3 regions of the Serinicoccus hydrothermalis genome follow, and region 2 is predicted to be linked to each of the others. Evidence: predicted binding sites of a transcription regulator. Region 2 holds the regulator's gene; each other region holds the start of a gene.
The links. Region 2 encodes LexA, which represses DNA repair genes until DNA is damaged. Its sites were predicted from a motif close to TCGAACANNTGTTCGA; they were not measured.
Positions count from the first base shown of each region.

Region 1 (5,573 bases), 1.8 Mb from region 2:
CGGACCGTCGATGGGGGCGGGGACGCTGCTCCACGCCGCCCTCGCCGACCTGGACCGCTTCGCGACCCTGTGCCTCGTGGTGCCGCCGACGGCGTGGTCGACCCGGCCCGCGCAGCGGGAGAGATACCTCGCCGACGCCGCGCTCATCGAGGCCGAGGGGGTGGGCGCCTTCGTCCACCAGGCGAGCACGGCGCCGGGGCCGCCGGCGCTCGCGGACGCGCCGGCGACCGAGCCGACGGTGGCCGAGGAGCTGCTGCCGACCATCCTGCGCGGGGCTGCGGCGACGGACCTGCCTGACCCGGAGCAGGTCGGCCGGATCCCGGTGCCGACCCTCGTGCTGGCCTGGGAGGACGACCCGTCGCACCCGGTCTCGACCGCCGTGGCGCTGGGGGAGCTGCTGCCGGTCAGCAGGGTGGTGGTAGCCCAGACGCCCTATGGGCTCATGGCCTGGCCCGGGCTGGTGGCCGAGCACGTCGCGGTGGGCGCGGGGCTGCGCCGAGGCTGAGCGGGCTCCTCCGCGGTGGGCCCCCCGGGGCTCGAACCCGGAACCTACGGATTAAAAGTCCGCAGCTCTGCCAATTGAGCTAGAGGCCCGGAGGTCGACGTCGTCCGTGGTGGTCGGCGTCGGCTCCGGCGTCCCAGGCTAACCGCTGTCCCGGCGGACGGTGCTCAGAAGGGTGGGGGCTCTCCGGGCGGGATGCGCCAGCCGGTGGTGCCGGGCTCGTCTGTGTCGCCGGGGTCCGGTTCGGGTTCGTCGGTGGTCGCCAGGCCGAGGACGGTTTCCGGGGTCGGGGTGTGGGGGTGGGCGCCGTCGCGGCGGCGACCGGAGTGGGTGCGGGTGACCCACATCCAGCCGGAGAGGGGGCCGCCGTGCTCGCCGGTGCCGGGGTGGTCGTCGGCGTCGGTGAGGAAGGCGCCGGGGCCGCGGTGCGCGAGGGCGGCGTAGAAGGCGCGGTTGAGCAGGTCGCGTCTGGCGTCCAGGTCCTCGCGCAGCGCTGGGTGCTCGTGGGTGCGGGCAGGGTCCAGCGGCACGGCGTGGTCGAGCGCCTCGGCCAGGTCGGGTGCTGCGCTGTACTGGCGGTAGTCGTGGACCCGGGTGGTCTCGGTCTGGCCGAGCAGCGTGGTCCAGGTGAGGTCGCGCAGGTCGTTGATCCGGGCGAGGGCCCGTCCGAGGGTCTTGAGCTGGTGGGGTGACTTGGCGAGGGCGACGAGGTTGGTCTCGGCCGTCGGGCCTCCGGGTCGCTCCGGTGCCCAGGGGGTGACGTGGTCGAGCTCGCACACGGTACCGGGTCGGCGGGTGCCGGGGGCCCGGGAGTAGACGTCGGCGGCCAGGACCTGTCGGCGCATGGCGGCGTCGGGGCGGTAGGCGGTGATGGACCGTTCGACGAGCCTTCCGTCGGCGGGGTCGGTCAGCAGCCGGGCCAGGGTGGTGCCGGGGGCCAGGGCGAGCTCGCGCAGGTGCCCGGGGGAGAGGAAGGTCGGGTGCCGCCCGAGCACCAGCCCCACGCCGCCCCCTCGCCCACGCGAAGCACGCTCACGACCATCACCGTTGTTGGGGTCGGCGAGGGCGGAGTCCTCCCCGAGGCCCAGGCCGTGGCCGTGCTCGGCGGAGGCAGAGTCCTCCCCGAGCCCGTGGCCGTGGTCGGTGGGGGCAGGGTCCTTCCCGTGGCCGTGGCCGTGCCCGGGACCGGCGACGGACGTCCCGGCGCAACGGGTGCACGCCGGTCGGCCGGTGAGCGCGTCCCAGGGGACGATGACCTGCAGCTCGATGGTCGGCATCCCGCTCACGACCCGGGCGATGCCCTCGAGATCGGGGGTCAACAGGTCGGCCCACCCCTCCGGAGGGCCGGCCACGTCGTTGCCGCAGGAGGGTGACCGGCCCAGGTCGCTCCCGACCGGCCCGTCTGGGCTCGCCTCGCTCCCGCCAGGTGCGTGCGGGCGCGGGTCGCTCCCGCCAGGTCGCTCCGGGCTCGGGTCGTTGCCGCCGGGCTCGTCCTGCGGCACGGGGAGTTGTCCGTGGACGAGCAGGGCCATGAGCACGTCGGAGCGCAGCTGGTCCAGGGTGCGCGGGTCGCCCTGCTTGCGCAGCAGGCGGGCGGCGCGCTCGACCCGGCTGTGCGCGGCGATGACCGAGATCGCGGGGCCGGTGGCCTCCAGGGTCGCGGTGCCGTCGTCGTGCACGGTGATCGTGGCCCGGCGGGCCCGGTAGGCCTTGCGCCGGCGTTCCCGCTCGGCCTGCGCGTCCTCACCCTCGGCCCGGGCGGCCTCCCGCGCCAGCGCCGTGGTGTAGTCGGCCTGGTGCCAGGGGCGCTCACGCAGGTCACCCTCGGGCGTCAGGCGCTCGGTGACGACCACGGCAGGGTCGGTCCCGAACAGGCCCTCGGCGACCAGGAGCGCCTTGTCGGCCTCGAGGGACCCGCAGCGCCGCCAGAAGGACCGCACCATCTCCCAGGTCACCTCCGCCCGGTCGAGTGCGCCGAGCACCAAGGTGCGCACCCCGTCCGGCGCGCAGGCCAGTCCCACGAGCTGGCGTGCCTCGGTGACGCCCATGCCGAGGCGGGCCTGCACCTCGGCGCAGGCGGCCCGCTTGGTCTCCGCCCGCCACTTCGTGCGCTGCCCCTGGCTCAGCTCCTCCACCGACGTGAACCCCTTCTGCGCCAGCACCGCCGCCCCGGTCACCGCGACGACCAGGCGGGCCGCCTCCACCAGCCGCGCGTCCAGCCCCGCCCGGGTCGCCGCCACGACACCGAGGGCCTCCAGCGCAGCATCCTCCGCGCACCCTTGCGGCTCGATTGCCGTGACCGCCATGACACTCACCTCCCCCGAGGAACCCTCCCACGCCCACCAAGGTGGTGGGCTGGTACGACCAGCATACTCGAACACCTGTACGAACACAAGAGCCGCGGCGATCTTTCTTGCGTGTGATGTCTCAGGGCATCGGTGGCAGTTCTGCACCAGGACTTTGGTGACGGTTGATGTGTCAGGACATCGGTGTCGTTCAGCCGTTCTTGGGTCGTGTGCCTGTGGGTCGGCCGGACGTACTCGATGCCGGCCCGGGCAGGCGTGACCGCGGTTCCGGTGCCGCCGCCGGGCCCTCGTCCACCGTGCGTCGCGGGATCGCGTAGAACGTCATGCGCGAGATGCCGTGCTCGAAGCAGAAGGTGCTCACCGCCCCGCGCGGCGCATCAGCCCGGTCCAGCAACACCACCCCGGGCCCAAGACCGCCCAGAAATGTCACCATCACACGACCCTGAACTTGTCACCCATGTCCTGACTCAGAACCGTCACCGATGTCCTGCGAGATGGCAGAGATCAACGATCCGCCGATCCTCAGAAGAGCTTCTTCCACCACTTCGGCTCGGTCTCGCCGGGGTCCAGCGAGAGGACGCGCACGCTGCTGACGGCGCCGTTGTGCACGATCGTGAGCCGCCACATACCCGGGTCCGAGACGCCCTCGTAGTCACCCTTGAGCTCGCTGAAGAGCGCGCTCCCGCCCGGCACGTCCACCCCGACGCCCCGCGGGACGATGACCTTGCAGCTGGAGAAGATGTCGTTGAGCCGCAGCTCCACGACGGGAGAGGTCACGACCGCCTCCCGCAGGTCCAGCACCGACTCGGAGAATCCACCGGAGAGCGTCAGGACCGCGGGCACCTGCCAGCGTCCGATCCGCTGCGTCGTGCTGAAGAAGGTCGTGATGCGCGCAGGGGTCGGCGTCGGCTCCCCGCTCCGGGCCGGCACCTCCGCGCGGCCGCCCGCACCCGCCTGCTCGGGTCGCCAGCCGGGCGAGTCCTCCGCCGCCGGCCCACCGATGATGGTCCTCGGCTGCTCGGTCTCGTCACCCGGCCCGGGCAGCGGGGGCTGCCCGCCCCGCGCGGACGGTCCGTTCTCCTCCGGCGTCCCAGTCATGACCCCAGGGTATGCCGTGGGCCGCGAGGGGCGGATCAGTCCCGGTGCAGCAGGCGCAGGTCCGCCCAGACCAGCCGGTGGTCGCTGGTGGGGAAGGGGTAGGTGCCCACGAGACGGAAGAGGGGGTCGTCCTCGGTCGGCCAGAAGACGCCGGCGTCGAGGATGGGCAGCGTCCGGCTCGGCAGCACGTAGTCCACCCGCAGGTTGCCCGGCTCCGGGGAGTCGGTGAAGTCCGCGGTGTCAAAGGCCGGGTCCGCGACGTGGTCCAGGTTGGCGCCACCCTGCAGCTCTGCCTGCTCCACGGCCCCCTCGCTGTCGGGCACCACCCTCGTCCGGACGTCGCGGCTGTCCAGGAGCTGGTTGATCGCGCCGTCCCGCGAGTCCCCGTCGACCGGGTCGGCGTTGTAGTCGCCGACGATGACGAAGCGCTCGAAGCGGCCCAGCCCGCCGGACCGGCCCTGGTCGTCGTAGATGTAGGAGGAGGCGCGCTTGCCCGCCACGTAGTCCGCCCAGAACCGGATCTCGTCGTGGTTGCGCCTGCCGTTGCGGTCCTCCTCGCCGTCGAAGGTCGGCGGCGTGGGGTGGGCCGCGAGCACGTGCAGGGTCCGGCCGCCCACCTCGACCGGCACGTCCCAGTGCGACTTGCTGGACAGGCGCAGGTCCTTGCGCTCCTTCGCGTCGTAGAAGCGCTTCGGGATGAGGTTGCCGGGCATGTCCTGCCAGCGGAACTGCCGGAAGGTGCGCACCTCGTCGGTGTCGATCGGGTAGCGCGAGTAGACGACCATGCCGTACTGGCCCGGGTAGAGCCCGAAGCCGTAGGCGTCGTCCGGCCCGCCGACCGTCCCGTCGTTGTTGAGGTCGTGGCCGCTCGGGACCCCGGTGTTGGACGGCGCGATATAGGCGTAGGGGTAGTCGACCGGCTCGGCTCCGCGCTGCCCGACCTCGAGGTAGTTCTCCCGGAAGAGATCCTCGTTGCCGGGGGCGTAGTCGAACTCGTTGACGAGGACGACGTCGGGCCGGGTGCGCTGGATCGTCTCGGCCACGTTGCGTGCCTGCTCGTCCTCGCCGTCGGAGAGGTCGCTCGTGAGCTCGCCCTCGGCCGACCGGTTCAGCGAGGCGTTGAAGGTCGCCACCCGGACGTCGCGGTCCAGACCGCCGCGGTCGCGACCGGACCGGTCCGGCGTGGCACCGGCGGGGGCGGCGAGGGTGCCGACGAGAGCGGTCGCCACCAGGGCGGAGAAGTATGCCGTGCGCGTCGTCATACCTTTCACCGTAGGGGTTGACCGGGTTTGTGCAAGAGTTCACCCATGAGCGAGAGCACCGCCACGGCGCGGCTCAGCGAGACCGAGCGCCGTCTCGTCGAGACCAACGGCATCGAGATCATCGACGAGACCGAGCGCACCGCACGACCGGCAGACCTGTTCTGGCCGTGGTTCGCCGCCAACGTCTCGGTCTTCGGCATCAGCTACGCCAGCTACGTCTTCGGCTTCGGGATCAACTTCACCCAGGCCCTGATCGTCACCGTCATCGGCGTCGTGGCCTCCTTCCTCGCCTGCGGCATCATCGCCATCGCCGGCAAGCGGGGCTCGGCGCCCACGATGGTGCTCTCCCGGGCCGCCTTCGGCGTCAAGGGCCAGAAGGTCCCCGGCGTCTTCTCCTGGCTGATC
Region 1 is NZ_CP014989.1:2,819,193-2,824,765, forward strand. It holds gene SGUI_RS13145 (alpha/beta fold hydrolase) at 1-505, shown strand, start outside; tRNA gene SGUI_RS13150 (tRNA-Lys) at 522-594, opposite strand; gene SGUI_RS13155 (HNH endonuclease signature motif containing protein) at 670-2,808, opposite strand; gene SGUI_RS13160 (hypothetical protein) at 3,331-3,906, opposite strand; gene SGUI_RS13165 (endonuclease/exonuclease/phosphatase family protein) at 3,942-5,168, opposite strand; gene SGUI_RS13170 (purine-cytosine permease family protein) at 5,214-5,573, shown strand, end outside.
Region 1: the regulator LexA is predicted to act here: its motif matches at 2,876-2,891, upstream of SGUI_RS13155 (HNH endonuclease signature motif containing protein).

Region 2 (5,573 bases):
CCTCCTCGACCAGGGCGTCGACATCCTTGTCGAGACCGCGCGCCTGTGGGCAGACCTCGGCTTCTGGCAGACCAACGGCAACCGCGAGTTCCACATCCACGCCGTCACCGGACCGGACGAGTACACGACGATCGTCAACGACAACCTCTTCACCAACGTCATGGCGCAGATCAACCTGCGGGCGGCGGTCGAGGCGGTCCGCGAGCTGCGGGCCTCGGACCCCACCCAGTTCGCCCGCGCCGTGACGCGCCTCGACCTCGCCGACCACGAGGTGGAGGCCTGGTCCCGGGCGGCCGACGGGATGCACATCCCGTTCGACGATGAGGTGGGGGTCCACCCGCAGGACAGCCACTTCCTGGAGCGCGAGGTGTGGGACCTGGACGCCACGCCCCCGGACAAGCGGCCGCTGCTGCTCAACTACCACCCGCTGGTCATCTACCGCTACCAGGTGCTCAAGCAGGCCGACGTCGTCCTGGCCCTCTATCTCGCGGGCAACGCCTTCTCCGCCGAGGAGAAGCTCGCGGACTTCGCCTACTACGACCCCATCACCACCGGGGACTCGACGCTGTCGGCCGTGGTGCAGTCGATCGTGGCGGCGGAGGTCGGCTACCACGAGCTCGCCCTGCGCTACTTCTACGCCGGTCTGTTCGTCGACCTCGCCGACCGTCACGGCAACGCCAGCGACGGGGTGCACGTCGCCTCGACCGGTGGCGTGTGGAGCGCACTGGTGGCCGGTTTCGGGGGGATGCGGGACCACGGCGGCATCCTCACCCTGGACCCTCGGCTGCCCCAGGGCTGGCCGGGGCTCACCTGGAGGATGCGCTGGCACGGCTCCCGGGTGCGGATCACGGTGGAGCCGGAACAGGTGCGGCTGGCGGTCGAGGTCGGGGAGCCGGTCAGCCTCCAGGTCCGCGGCGAGCAGGTCCACGTCGACGGGGACGAGGTCACCGTCCCGCTCGCGGACCAGGGCCCACGACTGGCAGGCTCGCCGAGCGCGCACGCCGGCACCGCCAGCATCCCCACCGACCGGTCCCCGGACGGTCCCGCACGCCCCGCGGCGGTGGTCCCGCACAGCTGGCCGGAGGAGGAGTGGGAGTCCACCGCCTCCCCTCCCCGCGAGGCGTTGTGATTGGCCCTGCGTGGCGTGCTGTGGTCGACTGTCGGGATGACTGACCCGACCGACATGCCCTTCCAGGGCGAGGATCGACCCTCGGAGTCGATCTACCAGGGTGAACGACCGGCCGCCGCCGTGGACGGGGCCCCGGTGACGACCCGGCTCGGTCAGCTGGCCGAGCCGGAGGAGACCGAGACCGACGTGCTGGCCGCCCGCGTCGCCGGGCCGGAGGACCACGAGGGCATGGCCGACCTGTGGCGGGCCACCATGGACCTGCCCTACTGGTGGTTCATCGCGGTGGGCGACCCGGGGATGGAGTCACCCGCCGCGGCCAAGATCGACGGGCAGCTCATGCTCCTCACCTACACCAGCGCCGAGCGTGCCCGGCACTTCGCGGTGCAGAACGAGATGGTCGCCCCCGAGGAGGACCTCCGGGCGATCGCCCTGTCCCCCCAGGAGCTCGTGGACACTGCCGAGGCCTACCAGGAGGCCGAGATCGCGGGCCTGATGTTCGACCCGCACCTGTCCGGCTACTTCATCCCCACCGACCAGCTCGGCGTCGTCTGGGACGCCGTCCACCAGGCCTGACGCTCAGCGTCCGGGGATGACGAGCTCCTGACCGGCCGCCACCGAGGTGGTGCTGAGGCTGTTGGCCCGCTGGATGCTCGTGACGGCCTGACTCAGCGGGACGTCGGGCAGCTCCTGCGCCGCGATCTGCGACAGCGTGGTGCCCCGCTCCACCACGACGGAGGACGTGGCGTCCGCCGGACCGAGCAGGCCGAGCATGGACCACGCCACCAGTGCGACGACGATGCTCGTCGTGGTGGTCAGCGCCAGCCGCCCACGACGCGTCAGCCGCAGGGCCCGCGCCGGGGTGGCCCGGGCGACAGGCATACCCGGCGTCGGCGTCGGCACCAGCCGCAGGTGCCGGCGGGTGACCTCGCGGGGGGCGGTGACCGGGAGGGGACTCAGGATGTCGTGCGCGATGGCGGTGCTCATGCTCTTCACCTTCCTCGTGGCGGTGCGGGACGGACATACGTCCGATCGCACGTCTGTCCTATTGATAGCACACACGTCGGACTCTGTCGACACGCGGACCGAACAGGTGTTTGCCTTCGTCCTGGGCCCGGCGTAGTCTGTGTTCATGTCAGAAACTCAAGCACCCACCACTGACATACCCTCTGACCAGGCATGATGCCCACAAGTCCGCAGCGCGGAGGCCGCGGACGGGACGAGGGTTGGGACCCGCACGAGGGGATGGAGACCATGGCCACGATTCACGAGATGCCGGATCGCGACGGCGGCGCCGGGCTGACCAACCGGCAGCGGCGCGTCCTCGACGTCATCCGCGACTCGGTCGACCACCGCGGCTACCCGCCGAGCCTGCGCGAGATCGGCGACGCGGTCGGTCTCACCTCACCGAGCTCGGTCGCCCACCAGCTCAAGATGCTCGAGCGCAAGGGCTACCTGCGCCGCGACCCGCACCGCCCGCGGGCGATCGAGGTCGTGCACCCCGGCAGCGAGGGCTCCGGCTACCGGCGCGGCGACGCCGAGGCCGGCGGCGCCCCCGACCAGGTGCACGACGAGACGGGCATCGGCGACTCCCGGCCGCAGCCCTCCTACGTCCCCATGGTGGGCCGGATCGCGGCCGGTGGCCCGATCCTGGCCGAGGAGGCCGTGGAGGACGTCTTCCCCCTCCCCCGCCAGATCGTCGGTGACGGCGAGCTGTTCCTGCTCAAGGTCGTCGGCGACTCGATGATCGACGCCGCCATCTGCGACGGCGACTGGGTCGTCGTCCGGCGCCAGCCCACGGCCGTCAACGGCGAGATCGTCGCCGCCATGCTCGACAACGAGGCCACGGTCAAGACCTACCGCCACCGCGACGGCAAGACCTGGCTCATCCCCCACAACCCCGCCTACGAGCCGATCGACGGCGACCACGCGGTCATCCTGGGCAAGGTCACGGCGGTCCTGCGCCGGGTCTGACCCCGGTCCGTCCCCATGCCGGGCGCGGCACGCGCCCCCACCGACCGCGGCGTCGGTCCCCGGCCCCTCCATCCTCTCCGGGGGCCGGCGCCGCGACTCCCGCTCAGGCCGAGGGCGCAGGCCCCTGGTCCACGGAGTAGTAGTCGTAGAGCTGCTCCTCCTCGTCCTCGGTCAGGTGACCGTCGCACGGGATGTCCGGTGCGTCCTTGATCATGGCGAGGGGGTAGGGCACCTGGATCCGGCCCCCCTGGATCGTGGCGTTCGACACCGGGCACAGGATCTTCCGGCCCCCGAACCAGCCGGCCCGGATCGACACCCACGCGGGGTTGCCCGTCCCGTTGTCGAGATAGACCTGGTCCATCCCGCCGACCTTGTGCCCGTCCTGGTCGACGACCTCGGCGTCGTACATCTCACCCAGCTGCTCGTAGGTGACCACAGCGACCTCCTCGCACGCGGCCCGGGCGGGCCGTCCTCCCCCACTTAACCACGCAGGTCCGCGACCAGCGCGGGAAGCACGTCCCCCACGAGCGCGTCGACACCCACGGTCGTCTCGGCGTCCCCGCGTGTGCCACCCCGGGTGACGACGGCGACGGGTATGCCCTCGCGCGCCGCCCGCCGCACGAACCGGTAGCCGCTCATCACCTGCAGCGAGGAGCCGAGCACCAGCAGGACCCGGGCCTGCTCCACGAAGGTGTAGGCCCGCTCGACGACGCCCTTGTCCACCGACCCCCCGAAGAAGACGACGTCCGGCTTGAGCCGGTCGCGTCCGCAGACGAGGCACAGCGGGGGCCGGAAGGCCTGCACCTGGGCCTCGGGCAGCGCGACGTCGCCGTCCGGCCGGACCGGCGAGGTGGCGTCCACCGCGACCAGGAAGCCGGGGTTGGCGTCGGCGAGCCACTCCTGCACCTGGTCCCGCGTCGTCACCTCCCCGCAGTCCAGGCAGACCACGCGGTCCAGCGTGCCGTGCAACTCGAGCACCCGGTGGCTCCCCGCCTGCTGGTGCAGCCCGTCGACGTTCTGCGTGATGACGTGGCGGACCAGGCCCAGCCGCTCCAGGTCGGCGACGGCACGGTGGGCGGGGTTGGGCCGGGCGGAGGCGAAGCGCGTCCAGCCGACGTAGGCCCGCGCCCAGTAGCGCTGCCGGGCGGCGGCGGAGCCGACGAACTCGCCGTGCTGCATCGGCTGGACCCGCCGGGTGCCGTCCGGCCCCCGGTAGTCCGGGATGCCGCTGGCCGTCGACATCCCCGCCCCGGTGAGCGCCACCGCACCCCCACCCGCCACGAGCTCCCGGAGCCGGGCATACGCCCCCGGCTCCACCACCGCCGGGGCGGGCACGGTCAGCGCTGCGTCGAGCGGGCCGACCGCGCTCATGGCGATCCCTTCCGAGGCAGCGTCAGCACGAAACGGGTGCGGCCAGGCCGGGAGTCGACCTCGACCCGGCCGCCGTGGGCCCGTGCCACGGCGGCGACGATGGAGAGGCCGAGCCCGGTGCTGCCCGCGGCGCGCGACCGCGAGGTCTCGCCCCGGGCGAAGCGCTCGAAGACGGTCTCCTGCAGCTGCTCCGGTATGCCCGGCCCGTCGTCCGCGACGACCACCTCCACCTCCTCGCCCACGGTCCGCAGCCCGGTGGTGACGGTCGTCCCGGGCGGGGTGTGGGTCCGGGCGTTGGCGAGCAGGTTGACCAGCACCTGCCGCAGCCGGGCCTCGTCGCCGACCAGCTCCACCGGCTCCTCCGGCAGGTCGAGCACCCAGGTGTGGTCCTGCCCGGCGGCGCGGGCGTCGCTCACCGTGTCCAGGCAGACCAGGGTCAGGTCCACCCGCGCCCGCTCCAGCGGGCGCCCGGCGTCCAGGCGGGCGAGCAGCAGCAGGTCCTCGACGAGCCCCTGCATCCGCAGCGACTCGGCCTCCACCCGGTCCAGGGCGTGCCGGACGCCGGCGGGGACCGGCTCGCTCTCGCGCCGGGAGAGCTCGGCATACCCCCGGATCGAGGCGAGCGGGGTCCGCAGCTCGTGCGAGGCGTCGGCGACGAACTGCCGGACACGCTGCTCGCTGGCGTGGCGCACCGACAGGGCCGACTCCATCGTCTCCAGCAGCTCGTTGAGCGCCTGCCCGACCTGGCCCACCTCGGTCCCGGGATCGGTGTCCGCCGCCGCCACCCGGTCCGCGACCGCCACCTCGCCGCGCTCCAGCCGCTGCTGGGAGACCCGGCGCGCGGTGGCCGCCACCCGGTCCAGGGGCGCGAGGTCGCGCCGCACCAGCCACGCCGACCCCGCGCCCGCCGCGAGCAGGGAGAGCAGCGCCGCCGGCACGAGGATGGCCACGGCCTGCCGGGTCGTGTCCGTGACCCCGGCCAGGGGCAGACCGGTGATCAGGGTCGTGCTGCCGTCCGGGCTCTGGTCCACCACCACCCGATAGTCCCCCACCCCGGCGCCCAGGTCCACGGAGAACGGCTCGGCCCCCGCCGCGGCGGCCT
Region 2 is NZ_CP014989.1:1,066,702-1,072,274, forward strand. It holds gene SGUI_RS04920 (glycoside hydrolase family 65 protein) at 1-1,129, shown strand, start outside; gene SGUI_RS04925 (hypothetical protein) at 1,166-1,702, shown strand; gene SGUI_RS04930 (LysM peptidoglycan-binding domain-containing protein) at 1,706-2,113, opposite strand; gene lexA (transcriptional repressor LexA) at 2,381-3,100, shown strand; gene SGUI_RS04940 (PRC-barrel domain-containing protein) at 3,204-3,536, opposite strand; gene SGUI_RS04945 (Sir2 family NAD-dependent protein deacetylase) at 3,581-4,471, opposite strand; gene SGUI_RS04950 (sensor histidine kinase) at 4,468-5,573, opposite strand, start outside.

Region 3 (5,573 bases), 200 kb from region 2:
TCACGGTGCGGCAGCGGTCCAACCGCTCGGCGAGGTCCAGGTCGCCCCACCCGTGGGCGCCCTCGAGGATGTCGAGGAACTGGCCACCCATGAGCTGGGTGCGCATGCGGTCGAACTCGGGCCGGGCCCGCTGCAGGGCGGCGGGGGGCAGCCCACTGGCCGAGAAGACCTCGTCGGTCCAGTTCAGGCAGATGTCGCCGGCCAGGATCGCCGCCGCATGGCCGAAACGGACCGGGTCCCCGGACCATCCGCGCTGCTGGTGCCACGTGGCGAAGGTGCGGTGGGCGGCGGGCCGCCCACGGCGCAGGTCGCTGTTGTCCATGACGTCGTCGTGCAGGAGCGCGGCCGCCTGGAAGATCTCCATGGCGCTGGCGGCGCGGACCACGGCGGGGTCGTCCGGCTGCCCCAGGGCGCGCCAGCCCCAGTAGAGGAAGGCCGCCCGGAGCCGCTTTCCGCCGGAGAGCAGCTCGGCGACAGCGTCCACCAGGGGGGTCATCGGGGGACCGAGCTCGTCGAGCACCGTGCGCTGGCGGGCGAGGTGCTCGTCCAGGGCCCGCTGCACGCGGGGGCGGAGGTCCACGCCGTCCAGGACGAGCATCACGAGTCCTCCTGTGCGGACGGGGTCGCCGGTGGTGGGCCGGGAGGGCGGTGGCCCGGTTGGTCGCCCTGACCCGAGCCTATCCGCTGCGCCGGCGGGTCCGGGTCACCCCCTCCTGCGACCCGGACCTGCCGACGGGTCCATCGTGCTGCGGACGTTGCGTCGGGCGCAGAAGTTGTCCACAGTGATGCTGTTGGTGCCGTCGTTACGCTCGATGGAAGTCCCGCCCGGCTGACCCTGTTGTCCACCGGCTTGGTGCCTTTGGCCTGATCTGTCGCCGGGCGGGGCGCACGCACCAGCCGGACGGATCGTGACCTGATAGGAGCCTGGCGTAGGCCTCGTCACTGTGCTGTCCGCCCGACCGGTGGTGCGTGTCCAACCAACTGGATCAGAGTCGGAAGGACGCCAATCATGGTGACATCTACCGTCATCGGCGGGGTCGACACCCACGCCGACACGCACACCCTGGCCGCGCTCGACGCCCAGGGCCGGCTGCTGGGCACCAGGAGTGTCCCGGCGACCGCGGCGGGTAACAGGCGAGCCCTGGGATGGCTGAGCTCGCACGGGCAGGTCGACCGCGTGGGGGTCGAGGGCACCGGGTCCTACGGTGCCCAGCTCGCCCGCTACCTCACAGCCCAGGACGTGGACGTGGTCGAGGTCGACCGCGCCGATCGCAAGCAGCGTCGTCAGCGGGGCAAGAGCGACCCGCTGGACGCCGAGGCCGCAGCCCGGGCCGTGCTGGCCAGGACGGCCACGACGACACCCAAGACGCGCACCGGGCCGGTGGAGTCGCTGCGCGCGCTGAAGGCGACCAAGAGGGCCGCGATGAAGGCGATGGTCGCTGCCCGCTCCGCCCTGGTGCAGCTGGTCATCACCGCGCCGCACCCGGTCCGCGGGCAGCTGCACGGACTCAGCGGCACCACCCGCGTCCAGGCGTGTGCGCGGCTGCGCCCGGACCGCGACCGCCTGCACGAGCCCGAGCAGGCGGTCAAGCTCGCGCTACGCCGCACCGCCCGCCGCTGCCTGGTCCTGGCCGAGGAGATCGCCGAGGCCGACGCCGACCTCGACGCCCTGGTCAAGCACACCGCCCCCGGTCTGCTGGACCACTTCGGAGTCGGCCCCGACACCGCCTCCCAGCTGCTCATCACCGCCGGAGACAACCCCGACCGCATCCGCTCCGAGGCCTCCTTCGCCGCACTGTGCGGGGTCAGCCCACTACCCGCATCCTCCGGACGCACCGACCGCCACAGGCTCAACCGCGGCGGCGACAGACACGCCAACGAAGCCCTCTGGCGGATCATCATGGTCCGTCTCGGCCACGACGACAGGACCAAGGCCTACCGGGCCCGACGCAGCGAGCAGAACCTGAGCAAACCCGAGATCATCCGCTGCCTCAAGCGCTACCTCATCCGCGAGCTCCTGCCCACCATCCGCGCCGAACTCGCCCACGACACAGCCCCACCGCAAGCACCATCAACCCTCGATCCAGCCGCTTGACAGGTCATAGGAGCATCAGGCTCACCTGAGGGGTTGAGTCTGTCGGAGCCGAGTCGTACATTTGTACCCATCTATCGAACAGAAGTTCGATCACGAGGTCGTCCGCGACCTCGTGATCGACCTGGGTTCATCGTCCGCGAGGAGGCGCAGCATGAGCAGGAGCTATCACGAACCGGTCGAGGTCAGGACCGGGGCCGCGGACGAGCACGGGGTCCGGCTGGACGGGGCGGTGGTGCTCGACCCCGACGGCGGGTCCCCGCCGGTCCCCACCGTCTTCCTCTGGCGGGGCCGGGTGCATCTCGTGCGTGCGGTGCTGGGCCGGTGGACCCAGCGGGTGCCGTGGTGGCGGAGCGAGGACGCGCGCACGAGCGCGAACCCGGCGAACCCGGCGGACGAGGAGCCCGCCGCAGCCCGGCCGGAGCTGGAGCGGGTGGTCTGGCGGGTGGAGGCAGGTGCCGGGAGGGCGTCGGGGACGGGGGTCTACGACCTGGTCCAGGGCGGGCGGTGGTGGCTGGAACGGGTGGCCGACTAGGCGGGCAGGCGACGTGAGGACGTGAGGACGACATGAGCACGAGGACGAGAGCGACGGAGAGGACGACGAGATGACGGTCATCGAGACAGGGGTCACGGCCGGAGCCGTGCTGGACCTGCTGGAACGATCACGGGGGGTGCTGCTGGAGGCGTGCCACAGCGCCACCGCGGCCGAGCGCTACACCTGTGCCCACCTGGCTGCGCTGCGGGCCGGGGCGGCGCTGCTGGCCGCCCGCACGACGCCGGTCCCCCGCAGCCGGCCGCGCAGCGTCTGGGAGGTGCTTTCCTCGGTCGCACCGGAGCTGACCGAGTGGGCCGCGTTCTTCGCCGCCTCCGGTCGGCGGCGGGTCGCCCTGGAGCGCGGCGCCGGCAGCGTCACCGTCACCGCGCGGGACGCCGACGACCTGGTCCGGGCGGGGGAGCGCTTCCTGGAGCTGGTGCGTGCCTCGCTGCACCTGCCGTGCGAGGTACCGGTGCACGCCGAGCTGGTCCCGCTGGGTCACGGGTGAGCCCGGTGACCCGGGCCGGCGACGACTTCGTCCATCTGCACGTCGCCTCCAGCGCCTCGATGCGGTACGGCGCGTCCCACCCGGCAGAGCTGGTGGCCCGAGCCGCCGGGCTGGGGCAGTCGGCGCTGGCGCTGACCGACCGTGACGGCCTCTACGGCGCGGTGCGCTTCGTCCGTGCCTGCGGCGAGGCCGGGGTCGCGCCGGTGCTGGGGGTGGACCTCGCCCTGGCGGGTCCGCCGTCCGGGCCGGTGGGACGAGCCGGCCACCTCGACGTCGCCCGGAGCCCGTTCGTCACCGGGCTCAGGACCGAGGAGCGGAAGGACCGGCGTCAGGTGGCCCCGGGGCGTGGGTGGGGCGAGGGCCCGGACGCCCGCCCGGAACGCCGTGGCCCGCGCAGCCCGGTCAAGGGAGGGACGCTGGTCGACGACCAGCAGCCGCGGGTGGTGCTGCTGGCCCGCGGTCAGCGGGGTGGCGCCGAGGCCGGGGCGGGATGGGCCAGGCTGTGCCGCCTGGTCACCCAGACCCACCTGGCGGGGGAGCGTTCCGTCCCCCGGGTCACCCCCGAGCTGGTCGCCCGGGCGGCGGCCGGCACGGCCGGGGCGGCTCCGGTCGTGCTGCTGCTCGGTCCGGACTCCGACGTGGGCAGGGCGCTGCTCGCCCGCCGCCGTGACCGGGCCCGGGAGCTGCTCCTGGCCTGGGTCCGGCTGCTCCCGGCAGGGGCGGTGCGGGTCGAGGTGGTCTGCCACGGAGGACCCGACGGCACGCCGGGCAGCCTGGCGCACGCCACGGCGTCCTGGGCGCTGGCCCGGGAGGTGGGGGTCCCCGCCGTGCTCACGGCCGCGGTGCGGCACGCCCGACCCGAGCAGGCCCGGGTGGTCGACGTCCTCGACGCGGCCCGACGGCGGGTCGCGCTCGACGAGCGTCACCTGGACCGGGTCAGCAGCGCCGGTCACCTGGCGACGACCTCCGCCATGCACGGCCTGGCCCGCCAGCTCGAGCACGCGGCCGGCCCCGGGGCCCGTGCCGAGGAGCTGCTGCGCGAGACGCTGGAGCTGGCGGCCGCCTGCCACCAGGACGCCCGGTCCGACCTCGGCATCGGGGCGGTCCACCTGCCCGAGCCGGAGGTGCTGGGGGTGCAGGGCGTCGGGCAGGTGCACCAGGTCCTCACCGAGCGCTGCACCCAGGCCGTCGCCACCCGCTACCCCGGGACGGGGTCCTCGTCCCTGCGCCGGATCCACGACCGGCTCGAGGACGAGCTGGGCGTCATCGCCGGGCTGGGCTACCCGACCTACTTCCTCACGGTCGCCCAGGTGTGCGACCTGATCCGGGAGCAGGGCGTGCGGGTGGCGGCCCGCGGGTCGGGGGCCGGGAGCCTGGTCACCTACCTGCTGGGCATCAGCGGCGTGGACCCGCTGGAGCACGGCCTGCTCATGGAGCGCTTCTGCTCACCGCTGCGCGCCCAGCTGCCGGACATCGACATCGACGTCGAGTCCGCCCGGCGCACCGAGCTCTACGAGCGCATCTTGGAACGCTTCGGCTCCGAACGCGTGACCTGCGTCTCGATGACCGAGACCTACCGGGTGCGGCACGCGGTGCGGGACGTCGCCGCCGCGCTGGGGATGCCGCCGGGGGAGGTCGACGTCATCGCCAAGGCCTTCCCGCACATCCGCGCCCGGGACGCCCGCGCCGCGATCCGTGACCTCCCCGAGCTGCGCCGTCAGGGGCTGGACGCCCCCAGGATGCAGCTGCTCATGGAGCTGGTGGAGTCGCTGGACGGCCTGCCCCGGCACATCGCGATGCACCCGTGCGGGGTGGTCCTGTCCGACACCGGGCTGCTCGACCGCACCCCGGTCGAGTCCAGCTGGCTGGGGTTCCCGATGAGCCAGTTCGACAAGGACGACGTCGAGGAGCTGGGCCTGCTCAAGCTCGACGTGCTGGGCATCCGCATGCAGTCGGCGATGACGCACGCCCTCGACGAGGTCGAGCGGGTCGACGGTGCGCGGATCGACCTGGACGACCGGGCCCAGGTGCCGCTCGACGACCCGGACACCTTCGCCCTGATCCAGTCCACCCGTACCCTCGGCTGCTTCCAGATCGAGTCGCCCGGGCAGCGGGAGCTGGTCGGCAAGTTCGCGCCCGAGAACTTCGCCGACATCATCATCGACATCTCGCTCTTCCGCCCCGGCCCGGTCAAGTCCGACATGATCCGGCCCTTCCTCCACGCACGTCAGGGGTGGGGGGAGCCGGAGTACCTCCACCCCAGCCTGGTGCCCTACCTGGAGCAGACGTGCGGGGTGGTGGTCTTCCACGAGCAGGTGCTGCAGATCGTCGCCGAGACCACCGGCGTGACGCTGGCCCAGGCCGACGAGGTGCGCCGGGCGATGGGCAGCCCGGCGGGGCAGCAGGAGGTGGAGATGTGGTGGCGTGCGGCGGCCACG
Region 3 is NZ_CP014989.1:867,158-872,730, reverse strand. It holds gene SGUI_RS04115 (polyprenyl synthetase family protein) at 1-598, opposite strand, end outside; gene SGUI_RS04110 (IS110 family RNA-guided transposase) at 1,010-2,095, shown strand; gene SGUI_RS04105 (DUF6504 family protein) at 2,247-2,627, shown strand; gene SGUI_RS04100 (SAV_6107 family HEPN domain-containing protein) at 2,698-3,135, shown strand; gene SGUI_RS04095 (DNA polymerase III subunit alpha) at 3,195-5,573, shown strand, end outside.
Region 3: the regulator LexA is predicted to act here: its motif matches at 2,170-2,185, upstream of SGUI_RS04105 (DUF6504 family protein).